2 regions of the Alteromonas sp. 4NH20-0104 genome follow, and region 1 is predicted to be linked to the other one. Evidence: predicted binding sites of a transcription regulator. Region 1 holds the regulator's gene; the other holds the start of a gene.
What was found. Region 1 encodes NrdR, which represses ribonucleotide reductase genes. Its sites were predicted from a motif close to AAACACNANATNTNGTGTTT; they were not measured.
Positions count from the first base shown of each region.

Region 2: nrdA (class 1a ribonucleoside-diphosphate reductase subunit alpha) is a predicted target of NrdR. The motif match lies at 6,502-6,521, and genes of this name have one in related genera.

Region 1 is NZ_BAAJLP010000002.1:203,800-214,011, forward strand. It holds gene AC27IB_RS02530 (PilZ domain-containing protein) at 1-480, opposite strand, end outside; gene radA (DNA repair protein RadA) at 659-2,029, shown strand; gene AC27IB_RS02540 (PilZ domain-containing protein) at 2,052-2,462, opposite strand; gene ettA (energy-dependent translational throttle protein EttA) at 2,543-4,210, opposite strand; gene lpxD (UDP-3-O-(3-hydroxymyristoyl)glucosamine N-acyltransferase) at 4,440-5,465, shown strand; gene glyA (serine hydroxymethyltransferase) at 5,688-6,944, shown strand; gene nrdR (transcriptional regulator NrdR) at 7,003-7,452, shown strand; gene ribD (bifunctional diaminohydroxyphosphoribosylaminopyrimidine deaminase/5-amino-6-(5-phosphoribosylamino)uracil reductase RibD) at 7,458-8,588, shown strand; gene AC27IB_RS02570 (riboflavin synthase) at 8,610-9,269, shown strand; gene ribBA (bifunctional 3,4-dihydroxy-2-butanone-4-phosphate synthase/GTP cyclohydrolase II) at 9,290-10,212, shown strand, end outside.
Region 2 is NZ_BAAJLP010000034.1:15,495-25,706, forward strand. It holds gene aroA (3-phosphoshikimate 1-carboxyvinyltransferase) at 105-1,394, opposite strand; gene serC (3-phosphoserine/phosphohydroxythreonine transaminase) at 1,391-2,476, opposite strand; gene gyrA (DNA topoisomerase (ATP-hydrolyzing) subunit A) at 2,616-5,297, opposite strand; gene ubiG (bifunctional 2-polyprenyl-6-hydroxyphenol methylase/3-demethylubiquinol 3-O-methyltransferase UbiG) at 5,588-6,298, shown strand; gene nrdA (class 1a ribonucleoside-diphosphate reductase subunit alpha) at 6,728-9,049, shown strand; gene nrdB (class Ia ribonucleoside-diphosphate reductase subunit beta) at 9,113-10,212, shown strand, end outside.

The sequences.
Region 1 (10,212 bases):
GTTCATGCGCTCTTCGTTACGCTTTGCATAGCTCAACAGGTTGATATTAGGCACATCAAACTGAGAAACACTATTACTGGTTTTATCCGGTATTTCGACGTCCTGTTCGTTGCGGGCCTCGGCCTTTTCGCGGATCACGCGAAAATTGTTTTCTGTGGCCAGTACCGCCTCGTAGACACCAAAAGAGTATAAGCCGAACATTCGTACCTGTTGTTCGAACACCTCAATGGCTACATCGTCCAGGTAATGTTTGATTCCGTCGTATTCATACAGTCGGCACTCACCATCTACCTGACCGCGCAAATCGATTGCCCGCATACAGGGGCGCGCCAGACGCTTTACTTCCATTTTTATCAGAAAGCGCTTTTCTTTGGGAACATGCGACGCAACCTGCTGAAGCACCTGATTGAACTCAGGTTCTTTCACCATCGGTTTAAGTTGTTCTATTATTTGCGCGTACTGCGATAAATCCTGATTCATGCGAGGTTTTGCTGTGTCCCTGACGGCTTTTTAGTATATTAACGACTTATCGGCAAAATAACTGACTACATTAACGTGGAGGTAATTCTGCTGTTCCCTAAGTGATGAGTTCTGTAAACAGAAGCACATCCTTGTTAACGAAATCATAATACTTATATTTGCAGAAACCAATTGATTTATGGCGAAACGAAAAACAGCTTTTGTATGCTCTGATTGTGGCGCGGAATTCCCGCGCTGGCAGGGCCAGTGCAGCGAATGTAAAGCCTGGAATACCATTTCGGAGTTTGTGGTAAGTCCGGCTAAATCTCCGGCCAAAGGGAGCTTTGCCGGTTATGCCGGTCAGACCCACAGTCAGATTCAGACCCTCAACGAAATTAACGTTGAGGACTTACCTCGTTTTAGCTCTGGTCTCAAAGAGCTCGACCGGGTGCTGGGTGGGGGGATCGTACCCGGTTCGGCAATTTTAATTGGTGGCTCACCGGGCGCCGGGAAAAGTACCCTGTTGCTGCAGGTCATGTGTTTGCAGGCCAGTACTAAATCAGCGTTATATGTTACCGGCGAAGAATCACTGCAACAGGTAGCCATGCGCGCCAGGCGACTCGGGTTACCCGATGATAAACTCATGATGCTGGCCGAAACCAATGTTGAAATGATTTGCGAACTCGCTTTAAAGCAAAAGCCGCAGATCATGGTTATCGACTCCATTCAGGTGATGCATGTATCTGATGTTCAGTCGGCCCCGGGCAGTGTTTCTCAGGTGCGGGAAAGCGCGGCTTATCTGACCCGCTTTGCCAAACAGCATCACATTGCAATGTTCATCGTTGGCCATGTGACCAAAGATGGCAGCCTGGCCGGGCCAAAAGTGCTGGAACACTGTATTGACTGTTCAATGATGCTGGAAGGTGAAAGTGACGGTCGGTTCAGAACCCTGCGCAGCCATAAAAACCGCTTTGGCGCAGTCAATGAGCTGGGCGTTTTTGGCATGACGGATAAAGGCGTAAAGGAAGTCGGAAATCCCTCCGCTATTTTTTTAAGTCGCAGCGACAGCCAGGCGCCGGGCTCGGTAGTAATGGTTATCTGGGAGGGGACCCGGCCCTTGCTGGTTGAGATCCAGGCGCTGGTTGATTACTCGCAGCTGAATAACCCGCGACGAGTCACTGTGGGGCTGGAACAAAACCGCTTAGCCATGTTGCTGGCGGTGATGCATCGCCACGGCAATGTGCAGATGAACGATCAGGATGTCTTTGTTAACGTGGTAGGCGGTGTCAAAGTGAGTGAAACGGCCGCCGATCTGGCGTTGCTGGTGGCGATGATTTCCAGCTTTCGTAACAGTGCGCTGCCGCGGGAGCTGATTGTGTTTGGTGAGGTCGGTCTGGCTGGCGAAATTCGTCCGGTGCCTAATGGCAGTGAGCGTTTAAGTGAAGCGGTAAAACACGGCTTTAAGCGAGCGATTGTACCTAAAGCAAATGCCCCGAAAAATCAGATTGCTGGGTTAACCGTCATTCCGGTGGCTAAACTCAGTGATGCGCTGGAAGCGCTCGACGCTTAACTTACCTTACCATCAATGGCTGTCAGGACGACAGGGCAGCGGTGATCTTGTCAACCAGGCTTTCAAGCTCTGTGGCATCCAGATCGTCCTGTCCGCTGTTGAGTAACAATAATCGGCGTAATAATGCCAAATCATCAACCGACAGGTAGGTAATTCTTATCCCGGCTTCGGTTAAGTTTTCCTCTTGCAGTGAGGGACTGTGACGGATAATTTCGCCACTGAGAATAATCGGCGGACTGTCTTCATTGGCTTTGAAACTGAGTTCGACGCTGCCTGTTGGCGGGGCTTTTGCCGCGGATGACAGCCACGTTACTCTTAGCCCCTGCAAAGAAACATCCACCACTTCCACCGGTAGGGTGTCACCCGTACCGGTTATAAGCTGCCCCGACAAATAAATGCCAACCCGTTGAAAATGGCGTTTTTCTTGCTGCATGAAAGACCTGAACCCTGTGATGACAAACTGGCTACGCACCCTACTGATAAGTGTAGTGCATAGCCTTAAGTTTGGCCGATTTACTTACTGATACGTTTGTATTTTAAACGATGCGGCTCAACTACGTCGTGACCAAAGTTGGCTTTTAACCAGCTTTCATAGTCGTTGTAGTTACCTTCATAGAAGTTGATTTTGCCTTCGTCACGGTAATCAAGAATGTGGGTAGCAACACGGTCAAGGAACCAACGATCGTGCGAAATAACCATGGCACAGCCAGGGAATTCAAGCAGCGCATTTTCCAGCGCACGCAGGGTTTCCACGTCCAGGTCGTTGGTCGGTTCATCGAGCAGTAACACGTTGCCGCCAGCTTTCAGCAGCTTGGCCAGATGCACACGGTTACGCTCACCACCGGATAAATCCTTGATGTATTTTTGCTGGTCGGTGCCTTTAAAATTAAAGCGACTGCAGTAAGCACGGCTGTTAAGCTCAAAATTACCGATGCGAACAATGTCCTGACCGTCAGACAACTCCTGCCACACCGTGTTGTTACCGTCCATGTGGTCGCGGAACTGTTCAACACTGGCTATTTTCACCGTATCACCAATAGTGACAGAGCCGGAGTCGGGTTGCTCTTTGTCGGTAAGCATTCTGAACAGGGTCGACTTACCGGCACCGTTGGGGCCAATAATACCCACGATAGCGCCTTTCGGCACAGTAAAGGTCATGTCATCAATGAGGACGCGATCACCGTAGGATTTTTTCAGGTGCTCGACTTCAATGACCTTATCCCCTAAGCGTTCACCCGGTGGGATAAACAGTTCGTTGGTTTCGTTCCGTTTTTGGTAGTCACCGCTGGACAGTTCTTCAAATCGAGACATACGGGCCTTGCTTTTCGCCTGGCGGCCTTTGGGGTTGGTACGTACCCACTCAAGTTCTTGCTTAATGGACTTCTGGCGGGCATTTTCGGTGCGCTCTTCCTGTTCAAGGCGGGCTTCTTTTTGCTCCAGCCAGCTGGAGTAGTTACCTTCCCACGGAATGCCGTGACCACGGTCGAGCTCCAGGATCCAGCCTGCCACGTTATCGAGGAAATACCGGTCGTGGGTAATGGCCACTACGGTGCCCTCATAATCGTGAAGGAAGCGTTCTAACCAGGCTACTGATTCGGCATCCAGGTGGTTAGTCGGTTCGTCGAGCAGCAGCATGTCGGGCTTTTCCAGCAACAGACGACACAAGGCTACACGGCGGCGCTCACCACCAGACAGTTTGCTCACATCGGCATCCCAGGGCGGCAGACGCAGTGCATCGGCGGCGCGTTCCAACGCGTTTTCAAGGTTATGGCCGTCTTTGGTCTGAATAATCGCTTCCAGTTCACCTTGTTCTTTGGCGAGGGCATCAAAGTCGGCATCCGGATCGGCATAAGCAGCATACACCTCGTCGAGGCGTTTCAGCGCGTGGGCAACATCTGCCACGGCTTCTTCTATATTGCCGCGCACATCTTTGGTTTCGTCCAGTTGGGGTTCCTGGGGCAGATAACCAATGTTGATGCCGGGCTGGGCACGAGCCTCACCTTCAATCTCGGTGTCAACACCGGCCATAATGCGTAACAGCGTGGACTTACCCGCGCCGTTTAAGCCCAACACGCCAATTTTAGCGCCGGGGAAAAAACTCAGTGAAATGTCTTTAAGAATCTGACGATTGGGTGGCACAATCTTGCCCACCCGGTGCATGGTATATACGTATTGTGACATGCTTGGTCCTGGCTTTTTTAGAAAGTCGCTATTGTAATCAAAGACGCCGCCACTTGGTAGGCGTCTGCGGCTTATAGGGTAGTACAAAGTGGTATTTTTTAAATCACGGATGAGCCAACCGGCGTTTTTTTTTGTAAACTACCTTAATCGGAAACAGGTTTAATGCCCGGCAGGCTTTACTAACGTCCAGACACCGCCGGGTATGGCCAGATTTAATGAAGGATTTTTCATGCCAGCACAACCTCAAACGCTTTCTTTGGCTCAACTTGCTGAGCAGGTTGGTGGCGATGTCCATGGCGACGGATCAGTCATGCTGTCCGGCGTTAGCACCCTGACGAGTGCAACATCTTCCCAAATTTCATTTTTAACTAACGGCAAATATCGTTCTCAACTGCAGTCTACTCAGGCTGGTGCCGTTATTCTGCATCCCAATGAAGCTGAAAATTGCCCGCTTCCCGGTTTATTGCATAACAATCCCCACGCTGCGTTTGCCCGCATTGCGCAAATATTTGATACCACGCCCGGCGTTGCGGTAGGCCAGCATAAAACTGCTGTTGTGGCCGATTCGGCGAAGCTGGGGGATAACGTGGCCCTGGGCCCGTACTGCGTTATCGAAGATGACGTAGTGCTGGGTGATAATGTGGTCATTGGCGCGCACACCATCATTAGCCGGGGCTCTCGAATTGGTAACGGGTCGGTGATTCATCCGAATGTTACCGTGTACCACGGAGCACGCATTGGTCAGCGGGTACGCATTCACAGTCAGACCGTGATTGGTGCGGATGGCTTTGGTTATGCCAATGATACCGGTACCTGGTTACCGATTCCGCAAACAGGCTCAGTGGTGATTGGTGACGACAGCCAGATTGGCGCATCCAGTACTATCGACCGCGGCGCCCTGGACGATACCATTATTGGTAAAAACGTGATTATCGATAATCAGGTGCAAATTGGTCATAACTGCATTATTGGCGATCACAGCTGTATATGCGGTGCCACTGGCATCGCCGGCAGTGCCACCATTGGTAAATATGTGATTATTGCTGGTGGGTGCGGTATCGGTGGTCACCTGACCATTTGTGACAAAGTACAGATTACCGGCTACACCATGGTGATTAGTGATATTAAAGAGCCCGGGGTTTACTCCTCCGGACAACCGGCCATGACCAATCGCGACTGGCGAAAAAATGCCGTGCGTAACCGCCAGCTGGAGCAGCTTTTCGAGCGCGTAAAACAACTGGAAAAGAAAGACTAATCAGAGTATTGCCAATGCCTGCCATGCTTTCCTGGCATGCCAGGTCGGTACATCCTCGCGGCTGTCATCGCCTGAGTGTAATCCACCGTTGACAGCCTGTTTGTTGCATTACTGTTCGGATTTGTCATAAATCAGCCACAAAGCAGTATACATAGCACGTAAAATGACTAGAATATGCGTCTCTGATTTTACGCGACCCCAAAAACGCAGTAAGGAGCCTTCATGTTACCGCGCCAAATGAACATTGCCGATTTTGATCCGGAATTAGCCGCAGCGATTGATAAAGAGAATCAACGCCAGGAACACCATATTGAGCTAATTGCCTCTGAAAACTATTGCAGCCCTCGAGTTATGGAGGCCCAGGGGTCGCAATTAACCAATAAATACGCTGAAGGTTATCCTGGTAAGCGTTACTACGGTGGCTGCGAGCACGTAGATATCGTTGAGGATCTGGCGATTGAGCGTGCCAAGCAATTGTTTGGCGCTGAGTATGCTAACGTGCAACCACACTCTGGTTCACAGGCTAACTCGGCCGTATTTATGGCGTTACTTAACGCTGGTGATACCGTGCTGGGCATGAGCTTGTCTGAAGGTGGTCACTTAACTCACGGCGCCAGCGTTAACTTCTCTGGTAAAACCTATAATGCGGTGCAGTACGGCCTGAACGAAGAGACCGGCGAGATTGATTACGCTCAGGTTGAAGCGCTGGCTGAAGAACACAAGCCAAAAATGATCATTGGTGGCTTCTCCGCTTATTCTGGCATTGTTGACTGGCAGCGTTTCCGTGCCATTGCCGATAAAGTAGGCGCGTTCCTGCTGGTCGATATGGCGCACGTAGCGGGTTTGGTTGCTGCAGGGGTTTATCCTAACCCACTGCCACACGCGCACGTCGTAACCACTACCACGCATAAAACTCTGGCTGGTCCTCGCGGCGGCCTGATCCTGTCTGCCTGCGGTGATGAGACCATTTATAAGAAGCTTAACAGCTCAGTATTCCCGGGTAACCAGGGCGGTCCGCTGTGCCACGTTATTGCTGCCAAAGCCGTTGCTTTCAAAGAAGCGCTGCAGCCAGACTTTAAAGCTTATCAGCAGCAGGTCGTTACCAATGCCAAAGCTATGGTAAGCGTGATGCAGGAGCGCGGTTATAAAATCGTTTCTAACGGTACCGACAACCATCTGTTCCTGTTAGATCTGATCGATAAAGATATTACCGGTAAAGATGCCGATGCAGCCCTTGGCCGTGCTAACATTACCGTTAACAAGAACTCAGTACCTAACGATCCTCGTTCACCGTTTGTCACCAGTGGTTTACGCATTGGTACGCCCGCTATCACCCGTCGTGGTTTTGGTGATAACGAAGCGAAGCAGGTAGCAAGCTGGATTTGTGACGTGCTGGATAACATGGGCGATGAGAGCGTGGTTGAACGCGTTCAGAAAGAAGTGGTTGAGCTGTGCTCACGCTTCCCGGTATACGCCTAATCCAAGGAATAGCGGCTCAGTAGTTACTGGCTGAGCCGGTTACTAAGCAGGAGCGTTTATGCATTGTCCCTTTTGTTCTGCCGAAGAAACCAAGGTTATTGATTCCAGGTTAGTCGCTGAAGGACATCAGGTGCGCCGGCGCCGGGAGTGCGCTGAATGTCATGAACGCTTTACCACCTTTGAGAGCGCTGAGCTGGTGATGCCGCGGGTTATCAAACGCGACGGCACCCGCGAGCCTTTCAACGAAGACAAACTGCGGGCAGGTTTACAACGGGCATTGGAAAAACGCCCGGTAAGCACTGAAAAAATCGAGCAGTGTGTGCTGCAACTCAAATCGACACTGCGGGCAACCGGCGAGCGCGAAGTTGAAAGCGAATTGTTAGGCAATCTCATTATGGATGCCTTAAAAGAGCTGGATAAAGTGGCTTATGTCCGTTTTGCCTCAGTGTATCGTTCCTTTGAAGATATTAAAGAGTTTGGTGAAGAGATAGCCAGACTGGGGGATTAAATCCCATGCAATGCCTCAATTCCAGCCCGGCCACCGATGAATTCTGGATGGCTAAAGCCATTCAATTGGCGGCCAAAGGGCGTTATACCACCTCTCCAAACCCTCGTGTCGGCTGTGTAATTGTTAAGCATGATCAGTGTATCGGGCAGGGGTATCATATCCAGGCCGGAACCCCTCACGCCGAAGTGCATGCCCTGGTTGCCGCGGGTGACAATGCCCGTGACGCAACTGCCTATGTGACGCTTGAGCCTTGCAGCCATACTGGTCGTACGCCGCCGTGTGCCGATGCACTCATCAAAGCCGGCGTTGCCAGAGTGGTGGTGGCCATGACTGATCCGAATCCGCAGGTCAGTGGCAGCGGTATTGAGCGCATCAAGGCGGCGGGAATCGCCGTTACGCAGGACGTATTAACGGCGCAGGCAAGGGCACTAAACCCCGGGTTTATTAAGCGAATGCAGCACGGTTTGCCCTGGGTGAGAGTGAAACTGGGCGTGAGTCTGGATGGCAAAATTGCCCTGGCTAACGGTGCCAGCCAATGGATTACCGGGCCAGCGGCCCGGCGTGACGTGCAGCGACTAAGAGCGCAGAGCTGCGCCATTATTACCGGCAGTGGTACGGTGATTGCCGACAATCCAAGCATGCTGGTGCGCCCGGAACAGGCCGAATTCAGCAGCTACCCGGTGTCTGCAGTGCGCCAGCCTCTGCGAGTGGTGATTGACTCACAGGAGCGGCTCACGCCTAACTGGTTGATGTTTAATGATGGTCACCTGGTCTTGCTGGTCAATCAGCGTTTTCGCGCTGGCTTTAGCCAGGATGTCGAGCAATGTCAGTTGCCCTTGTCAGAGCAGGGCAAAATCGATTTACCGTTATTGCTGGCTGAACTGGCTAAGCGGGGCATTAACGAAGTATTAGTAGAATCCGGAGCGGGTTTAGCCGGTGCCTTTACAGAACATAACCTGGTCGATGAGCTGATTGTCTACCAGGCGCCTAAAATCCTCGGCGATAGAGGCATTTCTATGCTGAACTTACCTGACTACGAACAGGTAAACGAGGTGCCGCACTTGAAATTGACCGATATCAGACATATAGCAGAAGACATCCGGCTGACCTATCAATTAGCCTGCGACAAGTCATAATACAGAACACGAGAAGATATTATGTTCACTGGAATTATTGAAGCGCTTGGTACCATCGAATCCATGGTCGATCAGGGCGAATCTATCCGCCTTAAAGTGGGAGTGGGTAAACTGGATATGTCAGATGTCGCCCTTGGAGACAGCATTGCCACCAACGGTGTGTGTCTGACCGTCGTAGACTACAGCCCGCACCATTACAGTGCTGATGTGTCTGCTGAGACCATCCGCTTGACCGGCTTTGCTCAGTATCAGCCCGGTGCTCAGGTAAATCTTGAGAAAGCGATGCAGGTCAATTCCCGTTTCGGCGGGCATATAGTTTCTGGTCACGTCGATGGCGTTGGCGAGGTATCCCGTATAATCCAGCACAGCGATTACGTGGAAATATGGATCAATGCACCGGATGACCTGGCTAAATATATTGCCCATAAAGGCAGTATCACCGTCGACGGTGTGAGCCTGACCGTCAATAAGGTTAATGGCAGTGAATTTATGCTTTGGATCATTCCGCATACCCTGCAGGAAACAGTATTGGGCACCTATAAAACCGGTACCAGAGTGAATTTGGAAGTGGACGTCATTGCCCGCTATCTGGAACGACTGATGTTGGGCGACAAAGCCGCCAGTAAAAAAAGTGATATCAGTCTGGAATTTCTCGCCGAACACGGCTATCTAAAAAAATAACCCTACAAGACACAATATTTATGGCACTTAATAGCACCGCTGAAATAATCGAAGATATCAAGTTAGGCAAGATGGTCATTCTGATGGATGACGAAGATCGCGAAAATGAAGGCGATATCATCATGGCTGCTGAACACGTAACGCCCGAGGCAATTAACTTTATGGTTAAGCATGCCAGAGGACTGGTTTGTTTGCCTATGACCGCAGAACGTTGTCAGCGTTTAAATCTGCCACTCATGGTCGACCTTAACAAAGCACAGTTTTCGACTAATTTTACCGTGTCGATTGAAGCGGCTGAAGGCGTTACTACCGGTATTTCGGCCGCCGACCGCGCTACGACTATTCTGGCAGCTGTAGCACGGGATGCTCAGGCTAAGGATATCGTTCAGCCCGGCCACATTTTTCCGTTAATTGCTAAGGAAGGCGGGGTACTTAACCGTGCCGGGCATACCGAGGCGGGCGTCGATCTGGCGCGCCTTGCAGGCTGTGAACCAGCGGCTGTGATTGTTGAAGTATTAAATGATGACGGCAGCATGGCCCGTCGCCCCCAGCTTGAAGCGTTTGCTGAAGCCCACGGTATCAAAATTGGCACCATTGCCGACCTGATTGAATACCGCAACCTTAATGAAACGACCATTAAAAAGGTGTCGAGCTGTCAGTTACCCACTCAGTATGGCGATTTTGAGTTGCATACATTTAAGGATGTTATTGATAACCAGCTGCACTTTGCGCTTAAAAAGGGGGATGTTGAGGCCGAATCGCCCACCCTCGTGCGGGTTCATCTGCATAACACGCTGAGCGATCTACTGGGCTCAACCCGCGGTATTTCCCGTTCAATGACCCTGCCTGATGCCATGGAACAAATTGCCACAGAAGGTGGGGTGCTGGTGCTCCTGGGTAAAGAAGAAGACCTTGAGTCGCAGTTACAGCGCTTCGCCGCCGA
Region 2 (10,212 bases), on a different contig from region 1:
GCAATGATACACGTCAATAAATCCCCGGGGATAATACCTAAGTTTGAAGTCAATGCGCGCTGGCCTGCCGACCAGCGCAATTGATAGTAGATCTGAAATCTGTCTTATCGATGACAGATTGTGGCAAAACGGGTGAAATAATCGGGGAAAGTTTTAGCAGTACAACCCGGATCGTTAATAGTAACCGGCGTGTCACTGAGTGATATCAGTGAAAAACACATCGCAATGCGGTGATCGTTATAGGTATCAATAGCGGCATGTTGCAGCGAAGCTGGCGGTGTTACCCGAATATAATCGTGCCCTTCCTCTACTTCCACACCCAGTTTACGCAGCTCAGTAGCCATTGCAAATAACCGGTCGGTTTCTTTTACCCGCCAGTTATAAATGTTACGAATGCAGGTTTCACCTTCCGCAAACAAGGCCGTGGTGGCAATTGTCATGGCCGCATCCGGGATGTGGTTCATATCCATGTCCACACCTTTAAGCGGCGCGCCATGAATCACAATGCAATCGTCAAACCATTCTACCTTCGCGCCCATGGCTTCCAGCACATCGGCAAAACGAATATCGCCCTGAATACTTTGTTTGCCAATCCCTGTGACTTTTACGGTACCACCTTTAATTGCACCGGCTGCCAGAAAATAAGACGCCGAGGAAGCATCGCCTTCCACCATAAAGGTTTCCGGTGCTATATAGTGCTGTCCTGCTTTGATCACAAAATGCTGATAAGCCTGATTTTCAACGGATACCCCAAATTTGGCCATGGTATCGAGGGTAATATCGATATAAGGTTTTGAGACCAGCTCACCTTTAATGGAAATGGTGGTGTCTTCAGCAAATAATGGCGCCGCCATTAACAAGGCAGTCAAAAACTGGCTCGACACGCTGCCATCTACCGAAAGTGCCCCGCCTTTTAACTGGCTGCCATTGATTTTAAGCGGTGGGTAGCCGGCGTTTTTCAGATACTGAATATCCGCTCCGGCTTCCTGTAAGGCATCAACCAAATCACCAATGGGACGTTCTTCCATGCGTGGCTCACCGGTTAATTCAACGGTGACATCAGACGCCGCCAGTGCAGCACACAGAGGGCGCATGGCGGTACCAGCATTACCCAAAAACAGGCTCAACGGTTCTGCTACGTTAAACGCACCGCCTAAGCCGGTTACTTTACATTCGGTTTTATCGGTGCTTAAGCTGTACTCTACGCCAAGCAATTTAAGCGCATCGAGCATATGACGGATGTCATCACTGTCTAATAAGTTAGTCAGTCGGGTTTCGCCCTGTGCCAGAGCTGCCAGGAGTAACGCCCGATTAGACAAACTCTTTGAGCCTGGCACATTGACGGTACCGTCGATTTTGTTGACCGGCTGTAACGTTAACTGCTCTGCACTCATGCGTGATGCTCCTCGAAGTCTTTCATAAAGCTCACCAGGGCTTCTACGCCGTCGATAGACATTGCGTTATAAATGCTGGCGCGCATTCCGCCTACCGAGCGATGACCTTTGAGTGCCAGTAAACCCGCTTGTTTGGATTTTTCCAGGAACACTTTATCCAGCGCCGGATCGGCTAAATGAAAAGGTACATTCATAATAGAACGGTTGCCCGGATGCACGTTATTGCGGTAAAACGATGAATCATCAATCGCTTTATACAGTGTGTCTGCTTTGTGTTGATTCAGACTCGCCATGGCCTCTACCCCGCCCTGGGCTTTTAACCATTTAAACACCAGCCCGGCCAGATACCACGAAAACGTGGGCGGCGTGTTATACATGGAGTCATTGTTAGCCATCAGCTCATAATCGAAAATCGAAGGGGTGCTCTGACGCGCTTTACCCACCAAATCGTCGCGTACAATAACCACAGACAAGCCTGAAGGCCCAATATTTTTCTGTGCACCGGCATAAATAATACCGTATTTGCTGACGTCAATCGGTGCCGACAGAATGTTCGATGACATATCTGCCACCAGGGGAACATCGCCCGCTTCAGGTAGCCAGTTGTAGGCGATCCCATCTACCGTTTCATTGGGGCAGAAATGAAGGTAAGCGGCACTTTGGTCAATGTCAGCTAACGCCGGTTGAGGCATAAACTGATAGCCATTATGATCAACCACTTCACCAATCACTTTGGCATTATTGTATTTGGCCGCTTCGGCCACTGCGCCTTTAGACCAGGAGCCACTGACCAGATGTAACGAGGTATCGTCCTGCGTTGAAATGTTAAGGGGTACCGCAGCAAACTGACCGCGCCCACCACCTTGCAGGAACAAGACCTTATAGTTTTCCGGTACGTTGAGCAGATCACGCAAATCCTGTTCAGCCGTCGCGGCGATTTCGATAAAGTCCGCGCCGCGGTGGCTGACTTCCATCACCGAGCAGCCACTGTCCCGCCAGTTAATAAATTCCTGTTGTGCCTGTGCCATCACTGCAGGAGGCAGCATGGCCGGGCCAGCACTAAAATTGAATACGTTTTTCATGAGCTTCTTAAATACTGTCAGGAAGCACTTATTGTTTTACAGCACTATTGGGGTACTGATGAATAAATGCTTTCATACACTAAAAAACAAGCGGCAATAAGAGCCGCTTGCGATGCTTGTTGTATCCTTTATCGCAGGATTATTCGTCTGTCGTTGACTCATCTGCGCCGTCTTGCGCGGCGTTGGTGTCGACGGCCTCAGCCTCGTCACCTTCGGCTTCGATTAAATCAGCCTCTTCGATTTCTTCGATTCGCTGCAGGGCAACTAACTGCTCATTTTCACCCGTACGGATCAATCTCACACCCTGGGTATTTCGCCCAACGGTAGAGACTTCGCTCACTCGGGTTCTTACCAGCGTGCCGGCGTTACTGATCAACATGATTTCATCGTTTTCATCAACCTGAACCGCCCCTACCACTTTACCGTTGCGATCCGATACCTTGATTGACACAACGCCCTGGGTTGCACGACTCTTAGCTGGGTAATCATCCAGCGGTGTACGTTTACCGTAACCGTTTTCGGTGGCAGTCAGTACCGCACCGTCACCACGTGGCACGATTAGCGAAACAACTTTCTGGCCATCTGGCATCTTAATACCACGAACACCTGTTGCAGTACGGCCCATTGGACGCAGTGCCAGCAGCTCTTCGCCGGTTTCCGGATCAAGTTTCACTGCACCGGTTTCTGCGTCGCGTTGCTTCTCGTTGAAGCGCACTACTTTACCAGCGTCTGAGAACAACATGATATCATCATCACCGTGCGTAATCGCTACGCCGATCAGCTCATCACCGTCATTCAGGTTAACTGCAATAATACCGTTAGAACGAGGACGTGAATACATTGTCAGGCTGGTTTTCTTAACCACACCGGCTGCCGTTGCCATCAACACGAACTTGTCTTCTTCAAACTCTTTGATTGGCAGGATAGCGGTAATACGTTCGTCTTCTTCCAATGGCAGAATATTAACAATCGGACGACCACGGGCGTTACGGCTGGCCAGTGGCAGCTGATACACTTTCAGCCAGTACAAGCGGCCACGGGTAGAGAAACATAAAATATGATCGTGAGTATTGGCAACCAGCAGCTTGTCGATGAAGTCTTCATCCTTCATCTTCGTTGCCGACTTACCACGGCCACCGCGGCGCTGGGCTTCATACTCAGACAGTTTCTGATATTTCACGTAGCCTTCGTGAGAAAGGGTAACCACCACTTCTTCACGTTCAATCAGGTCTTCCAGGTCTATATCGTGGCTGGCAGCGGTAATTTCGGTACGACGCTCATCGCCGAACTCATCACGCACTTTTTCCAGTTCTTCACGAATAACTTCCATCAAACGTTCCGGGCTACCCAGAATGTGCAGTAACTCAGCAATCAGTTCAAGCAGTTGCTTGTATTCGTCGAGGATTTTTTCGTGCTCAAGACCAGTCAGCTTGTGTAAACGCAGATCAAGAATGGCCTGTGCCTGTTGTTCGGTCAGATAGTATTTACCATCACGGATACCAAACTCCGGCTCCAGCCAGTCTGGACGTGCCGCATCATTACCAGCACGTTGCAGCATTTCTGCCACGTCGCCGAGTTCCCAACCGGAACCTACTAATGCCTGTTTAGCTTCTGACGGACTGGGTGACGCTTTAATTAATTCGATCACCGGATCGATGTTAACCAGTGCAATCGCCAGACCTTCAAGGATATGGGCGCGGTCACGGGCTTTACGTAATTCGTAAACCGTACGACGGGTAACCACTTCACGGCGGTGTAATACAAACGCCTGCAGAATTTCTTTAAGGTTAAAGACCTTCGGCTGATTGTTATCCAGTGCCACCATATTAATACCAAACACGGTTTGCATTTGTGTATTGGCATACAGGTGGTTAAGCAGCACTTCTGCTGATTCGTTGCGTTTCACTTCAACAACAATGCGCATACCGTCTTTATCCGACTCATCGCGCAGAGCAGAAACACCTTCGATACGTTTTTCTTTTACCAGCTCGGCAATCTTTTCGATTAAGCGGGCTTTGTTAACCTGGTAAGGAATTTCGGTAACGATAATGGTTTCTTTACCATTGTCTTCGGTTTCAATCTCAGCGCGGGCGCGCATGTAGATTTTACCGCGACCAGTCCGGTAAGCATCAACAATGCCTTTACGACCACTGATTAATGCCGCGGTTGGGAAGTCCGGACCCGGGATGTATTCCATTAGCTGGTCAACATCCAGTGACGGCTCATCAATTAAAGCGATACAGCCGTTAACAATTTCGGTGAGATTGTGTGGGGGTATGTTAGTAGCCATACCAACCGCAATACCAGAAGACCCGTTGACCAACAGATTGGGGATTTTTGTTGGTAATACATCCGGAATATGTTCTGTACCATCATAGTTAGGTACAAAATCAACGGTTTCTTTATCCAGATCGGCAAGCAGTTCGTGAGCAATTTTTGCCATCCGAACTTCGGTATAACGCATAGCGGCGGCGGAGTCGCCATCTACCGAACCAAAGTTACCCTGACCATCGACCAGCATGTAACGTAAAGAAAATGGCTGCGCCATACGTACAATGGTGTCGTACACCGCTGAATCACCATGGGGGTGATATTTACCGATGACGTCTCCCACCACACGGGCAGACTTTTTATAAGGTTTGTTAAAGTCATTCTTCAACTCATTCATGGCAAACAGTACACGGCGGTGTACTGGTTTCAGGCCATCACGTACGTCAGGCAGTGCGCGCCCAACGATAACGCTCATCGCATAATCCAGATACGACGTTTTGAGCTCTTCCTCAATATTAACGGGGAGAATTTCTTTGGCGTTATCAGTCATAAACTGCTTGGTCCCTTATTATAAGTTTGTCGTAATCCTGATAGTTCCTGACGATCCTGCGTCGGGATCCCCTTGGATCACGCATTGGGGGTCTTCTAATTAACCAATGAGTTTATCACCCAAATCAGCATTTATGTAGTGATTAATGCATCCTTACGACCACTTATCCGCCAAGCGTTTATTTTTTGCGCGATTGCTATCCCGGGCGGCAAATAAGCCATGTGCAGATTACCGATTTGCGGTAATGTAAAACGGATATTGAACTTCAGGTAAGATGAAATCTCACACTCATGACACAAACACAGCAAAATGTAGATCAAACGGAAATCGATAAGTTTTCTGAAATCGCCGCCCACTGGTGGGACCCACAAGGCCAGTTTAAGCCTTTACATGCCATCAACCCTTTACGACTCTCTTATATAGAAGAAAGAAGTGACGGCCTATTTGGCAAACACATTCTGGATGTCGGTTGCGGTGGCGGTATTCTGGCCGAATCGCTGGCTGCAAGAGGCGCGGAAGTAACCGGTATCGATATGGCCAGTGCTTCACTGGAAATCGCCCAGTTGCATAGCCTGGAAAGTGGCGTGAAAGTGGATTATCGCTGTGTAAGTGTTGAAGACCTGGCGCTGGAACAACCAGAATCTTTCGACGTGGTAACCTGCATGGAAATGCTCGAGCACGTGCCCGACCCGAGTTCGGTTATCCGGGCCTGTGCAACATTGGTAAAGCCCGGCGGTAAGGTGTTCTTTTCGACGTTAAACCGTAATCTCAAATCTTACCTGATGGGCATAGTCGCAGCCGAGTATGTATTACAGTGGGTGCCTAAAGGGACACATCAGTATCAGCGTTTCCTCAAACCGTCTGAATTAATGAAGATGGCCGATCAGGCTGGCTTGTTTACGCGCTCTGCCACCGGCTTACATTTTGATCCCTTTAATCAGGCATTCGTATTATCGGATCGGAACGTTGACGTCAACTATATTTTGCAATGTGAAAAATGAGCGTCACACAATATATAGTGCCAATAAATTATTCTAAGCACTATATATCGCAATTTTATAAAAATTAAATATTCGGATTAAATTGTTTTAAGCGATCGTAAAAAAAATCTAAAGTGCTTGCATTCGTCCAGATCTTGCTTCGTTCAAACGTCAAAGGTTAGTCAATACTAACCTTTTTACAGAGAAGATTTGATCGCTGAATTAAGCACCAGATATTGGGTTGCATTAAAGTCAAAACCTCACTATCTTGTGTTTATCCGATAGCAGTCTTGTTTAAAAAACCGACTGATACAGGTATTTCTCAGGCGGATTAAACATTCACGGATCGAAGCGATCGCCGATGGATCCCTTCGAAATTTATAATTTAAAACATATTGGGCAGTGCAAGCTTGCCCCGCGAAAAGCGCTAACTGACAAACGGCCACTAAAATGAATAACAATTTATCAGTCACCAAACGCAATGGTGAAAAAGAGCCCATTGATCTCGATAAAATTCACAAAGTCATTACCTGGGCAGCCAAGGGACTCAATAATGTCTCGGTATCACAGGTAGAAATTAAAGCCCACATTCAGTTTTACGACGGTATCAAAACCGCCGAGATCCATGAAACTCTCATTAAATCAGCAGCAGACCTGATCTCAACTGAAGCGCCGGATTACCAGTATCTGGCGGCGCGCCTGGCCATTTTCCATTTACGCAAAAAAGCGTTTGGTGAATTTGAGCCACCCAAGTTATTCAATCATGTTGCCCGTATGGTCGACATGGGTAAGTACGATACGCACTTACTGGAAGATTATACGCCAGAAGAATTTGCCGAGCTGGATAGCTACATCGATCACTGGCGTGACATGAATTTCAGCTATGCGGCCGTTAAACAGCTGGAAGGTAAATACCTGGTGCAAAACCGGGTTAGTGGTGAAATCTACGAAAGTGCCCAGTTCCTCTACATTTTGGTAGCGGCCTGTTTATTCGCAAACTATCCAAAAGAGACCCGTTTGCAGTACGTACGTCGTTTTTACGATGCCACCTCTACATTCAAGCTGTCTCTGCCAACGCCTATTATGTCGGGCGTACGTACCCCTACCCGTCAGTTCAGCTCTTGTGTATTGATTGAAACCGGCGACAGCCTGGATTCTATTAATGCCACCGCCAGTGCCATTGTTAAATACGTGAGCCAGCGTGCCGGTATCGGTGTTAACGCCGGCCGAATTCGCGCATTGGGCAGCCCTATTCGCGGTGGTGAAGCCTTCCACACCGGTTGTATCCCGTTTTACAAATACTTCCAGACAGCGGTTAAAAGCTGTTCTCAGGGCGGTGTTCGTGGCGGCGCAGCAACGTTGTTTTACCCGTTATGGCATTTGGAAATTGAATCACTGCTGGTACTGAAAAATAACCGTGGTGTAGAAGAAAACCGCGTACGTCATCTCGACTACGGCGTACAGTTTAACAAGCTGATGTATCAGCGCATGATGAAAGACGATTACATCACGTTGTTCAGCCCATCCGATGTACCGGGCCTTTACGATGCCTTTTTTGCCGACCAGCCTAAGTTTGAAGAGCTGTACGTTAAGTACGAGCAGGACGAGTCAATCCGCAAGAAACGCATTAAAGCCATGGAACTGTTTGGTTTGTTTATGCAGGAACGCGCCAGCACTGGCCGTATTTACCTGCAAAATGTTGATCACTGTAATACGCACAGTCCGTTTGATCCTACCGTTGCGCCGGTACGTCAAAGCAACCTGTGTCTGGAAATTGCGCTGCCAACCAAACCACTTGAACATGTTAACGATGAAAACGGCGAAATCGCGCTCTGTACTTTGTCGGCCTTTAACTTAGGCGCTATCAAGTCGCTGGATGAATTTGAAGAGTTATCAGATTTAGCCGTTCGTGCCCTGGACAGCCTGTTAGATTATCAGGACTACCCGGTACCGGCAGCTTACAATGCCACGATGAATCGTCGTACGCTGGGTATTGGTGTGATTAACTTTGCTTACTACCTGGCCAAAAATGGCGTTAAGTATTCAGACTTCAGTGCTAACAGCCTGGTACACAAAACCTTCGAAGCCATGCAGTATCACCTGCTCAAAGCGTCGAACAATCTGGCGAAAGAAAAAGGCGCATGTCCTAAGTTTAATGAAACCACCTATTCGCAGGGTGTTCTGCCAATCGACACTTACAAGAAAGATCTCGATGCGGTATGTAACGAACCTCTGCATCTCGACTGGGAAGGACTGCGCAAAGACATCGTAGAACACGGCTTACGTAACTCTACCCTGTCGGCACTGATGCCATCGGAGACCTCTTCTCAGATTTCTAACGCGACCAACGGTATTGAACCGCCACGCGGCCACATTAGCGTTAAATCGAGTAAAGACGGTGTGCTTAAACAGGTTGTTCCTGAGTATGAGCGCTTAAAAGATCAATACGAACTACTGTGGGATATCCCGTCTAACGATGGTTACCTGCAATTGTGCGGTATTATGCAAAAATTTGTCGACCAAACCATTTCGGCTAACACCAGCTATAACCCGTCTAAGTATGAGAACAGCAAGGTGCCTATGCGCCTGTTGCTTAAAGACCTGCTTACGGCTTATAAACTGGGCGTCAAAACACTGTATTACCACAACACCCGTGATGGTGCTGCCGATGCGCCGGTGGAAACAACTACCGCCGCCGCAGCAAAACCAGCCGCTCAGGAAGTCGTGATAGAAGAAGACGACGATTGTGCCGGCGGTGCTTGTAAAATATAACATTTGTTCATTTGCCCGGCGTTAGCCGGGCTTCTTATTGCGCTAGTGAAGTGATAATAAAATATGAAATACACCACGTTTAATCAGCAAAATGTGAATCAGCTCGACGAGCCGATGTTTTTTGGTAATCCGGTTAACGTCGCCCGTTACGACCAACAAAAACATTCAATATTTGAAAAGCTCATCGAAAAGCAAATTAGCTTTTTCTGGCGTCCGGAAGAAGTGGATGTCACCCGTGATCGGGTCGACTTTCAAAAGCTGACCGAGCCCGAAAAGCACATTTTCATCTCCAACCTGAAATATCAGACACTGCTTGATTCGGTTCAGGGCCGTAGCCCGAATATCGCTTTTTTGCCGATTATCTCGTTACCGGAACTGGAAACCTGGGTAGAGACATGGTCGTTCTTTGAAACCATCCACTCCCGTTCTTACACGCACATTCTGCGTAACCTGTTTACCGATCCGAGCAGCATTTTTGAAGATATTGTGGTTAACGATGAGATTAAACGTCGCGCTACCGATATCTCCAAGTACTATGATGACCTGATTTACGCCACACAACTCTGGCAAACCCAGGGCGAAGGCATGTACACCAACGATGGCGAACCTTACCCGGTTAACATGCGCGAGCTAAAGAAAAAGCTCTTCCTATGCATGAACTCGGTTAACGCACTGGAAGCCATTCGGTTTTATGTTTCATTTGCTTGTACCTTTGCCTTTGCAGAGCGTGAACTGATGGAAGGTAACTCCAAGATCATCCGTCTGATTGCCCGTGATGAAAATCTGCATCTTACCTCTACCCAACACATTCTGAATCTGTGGGCTAAAGGCAAGGATGACCCGGAAATGGCAGAAATAGCAGAAGAATGCGCTGAAGAAGCCAAAGCCATCTTTATGAAGGCTGTCGAACAAGAGAAGCAGTGGGCAGAGTACCTGTTCCAGCATGGCTCTATGATCGGCCTGAACAAAGAAATTCTGTGTCAGTATGTAGAATACATCGCGAACCAGCGAATGGCCGTTATCGGCATGGGTCAGCCCTATGACGTAACCTCTAACCCGCTGCCATGGATGAACAACTACCTGATCTCTGACAACGTGCAGGTAGCACCACAAGAATCTGAGATCAGTTCTTACCTGGTAGGTCAGATTGACTCTGCTGTTAG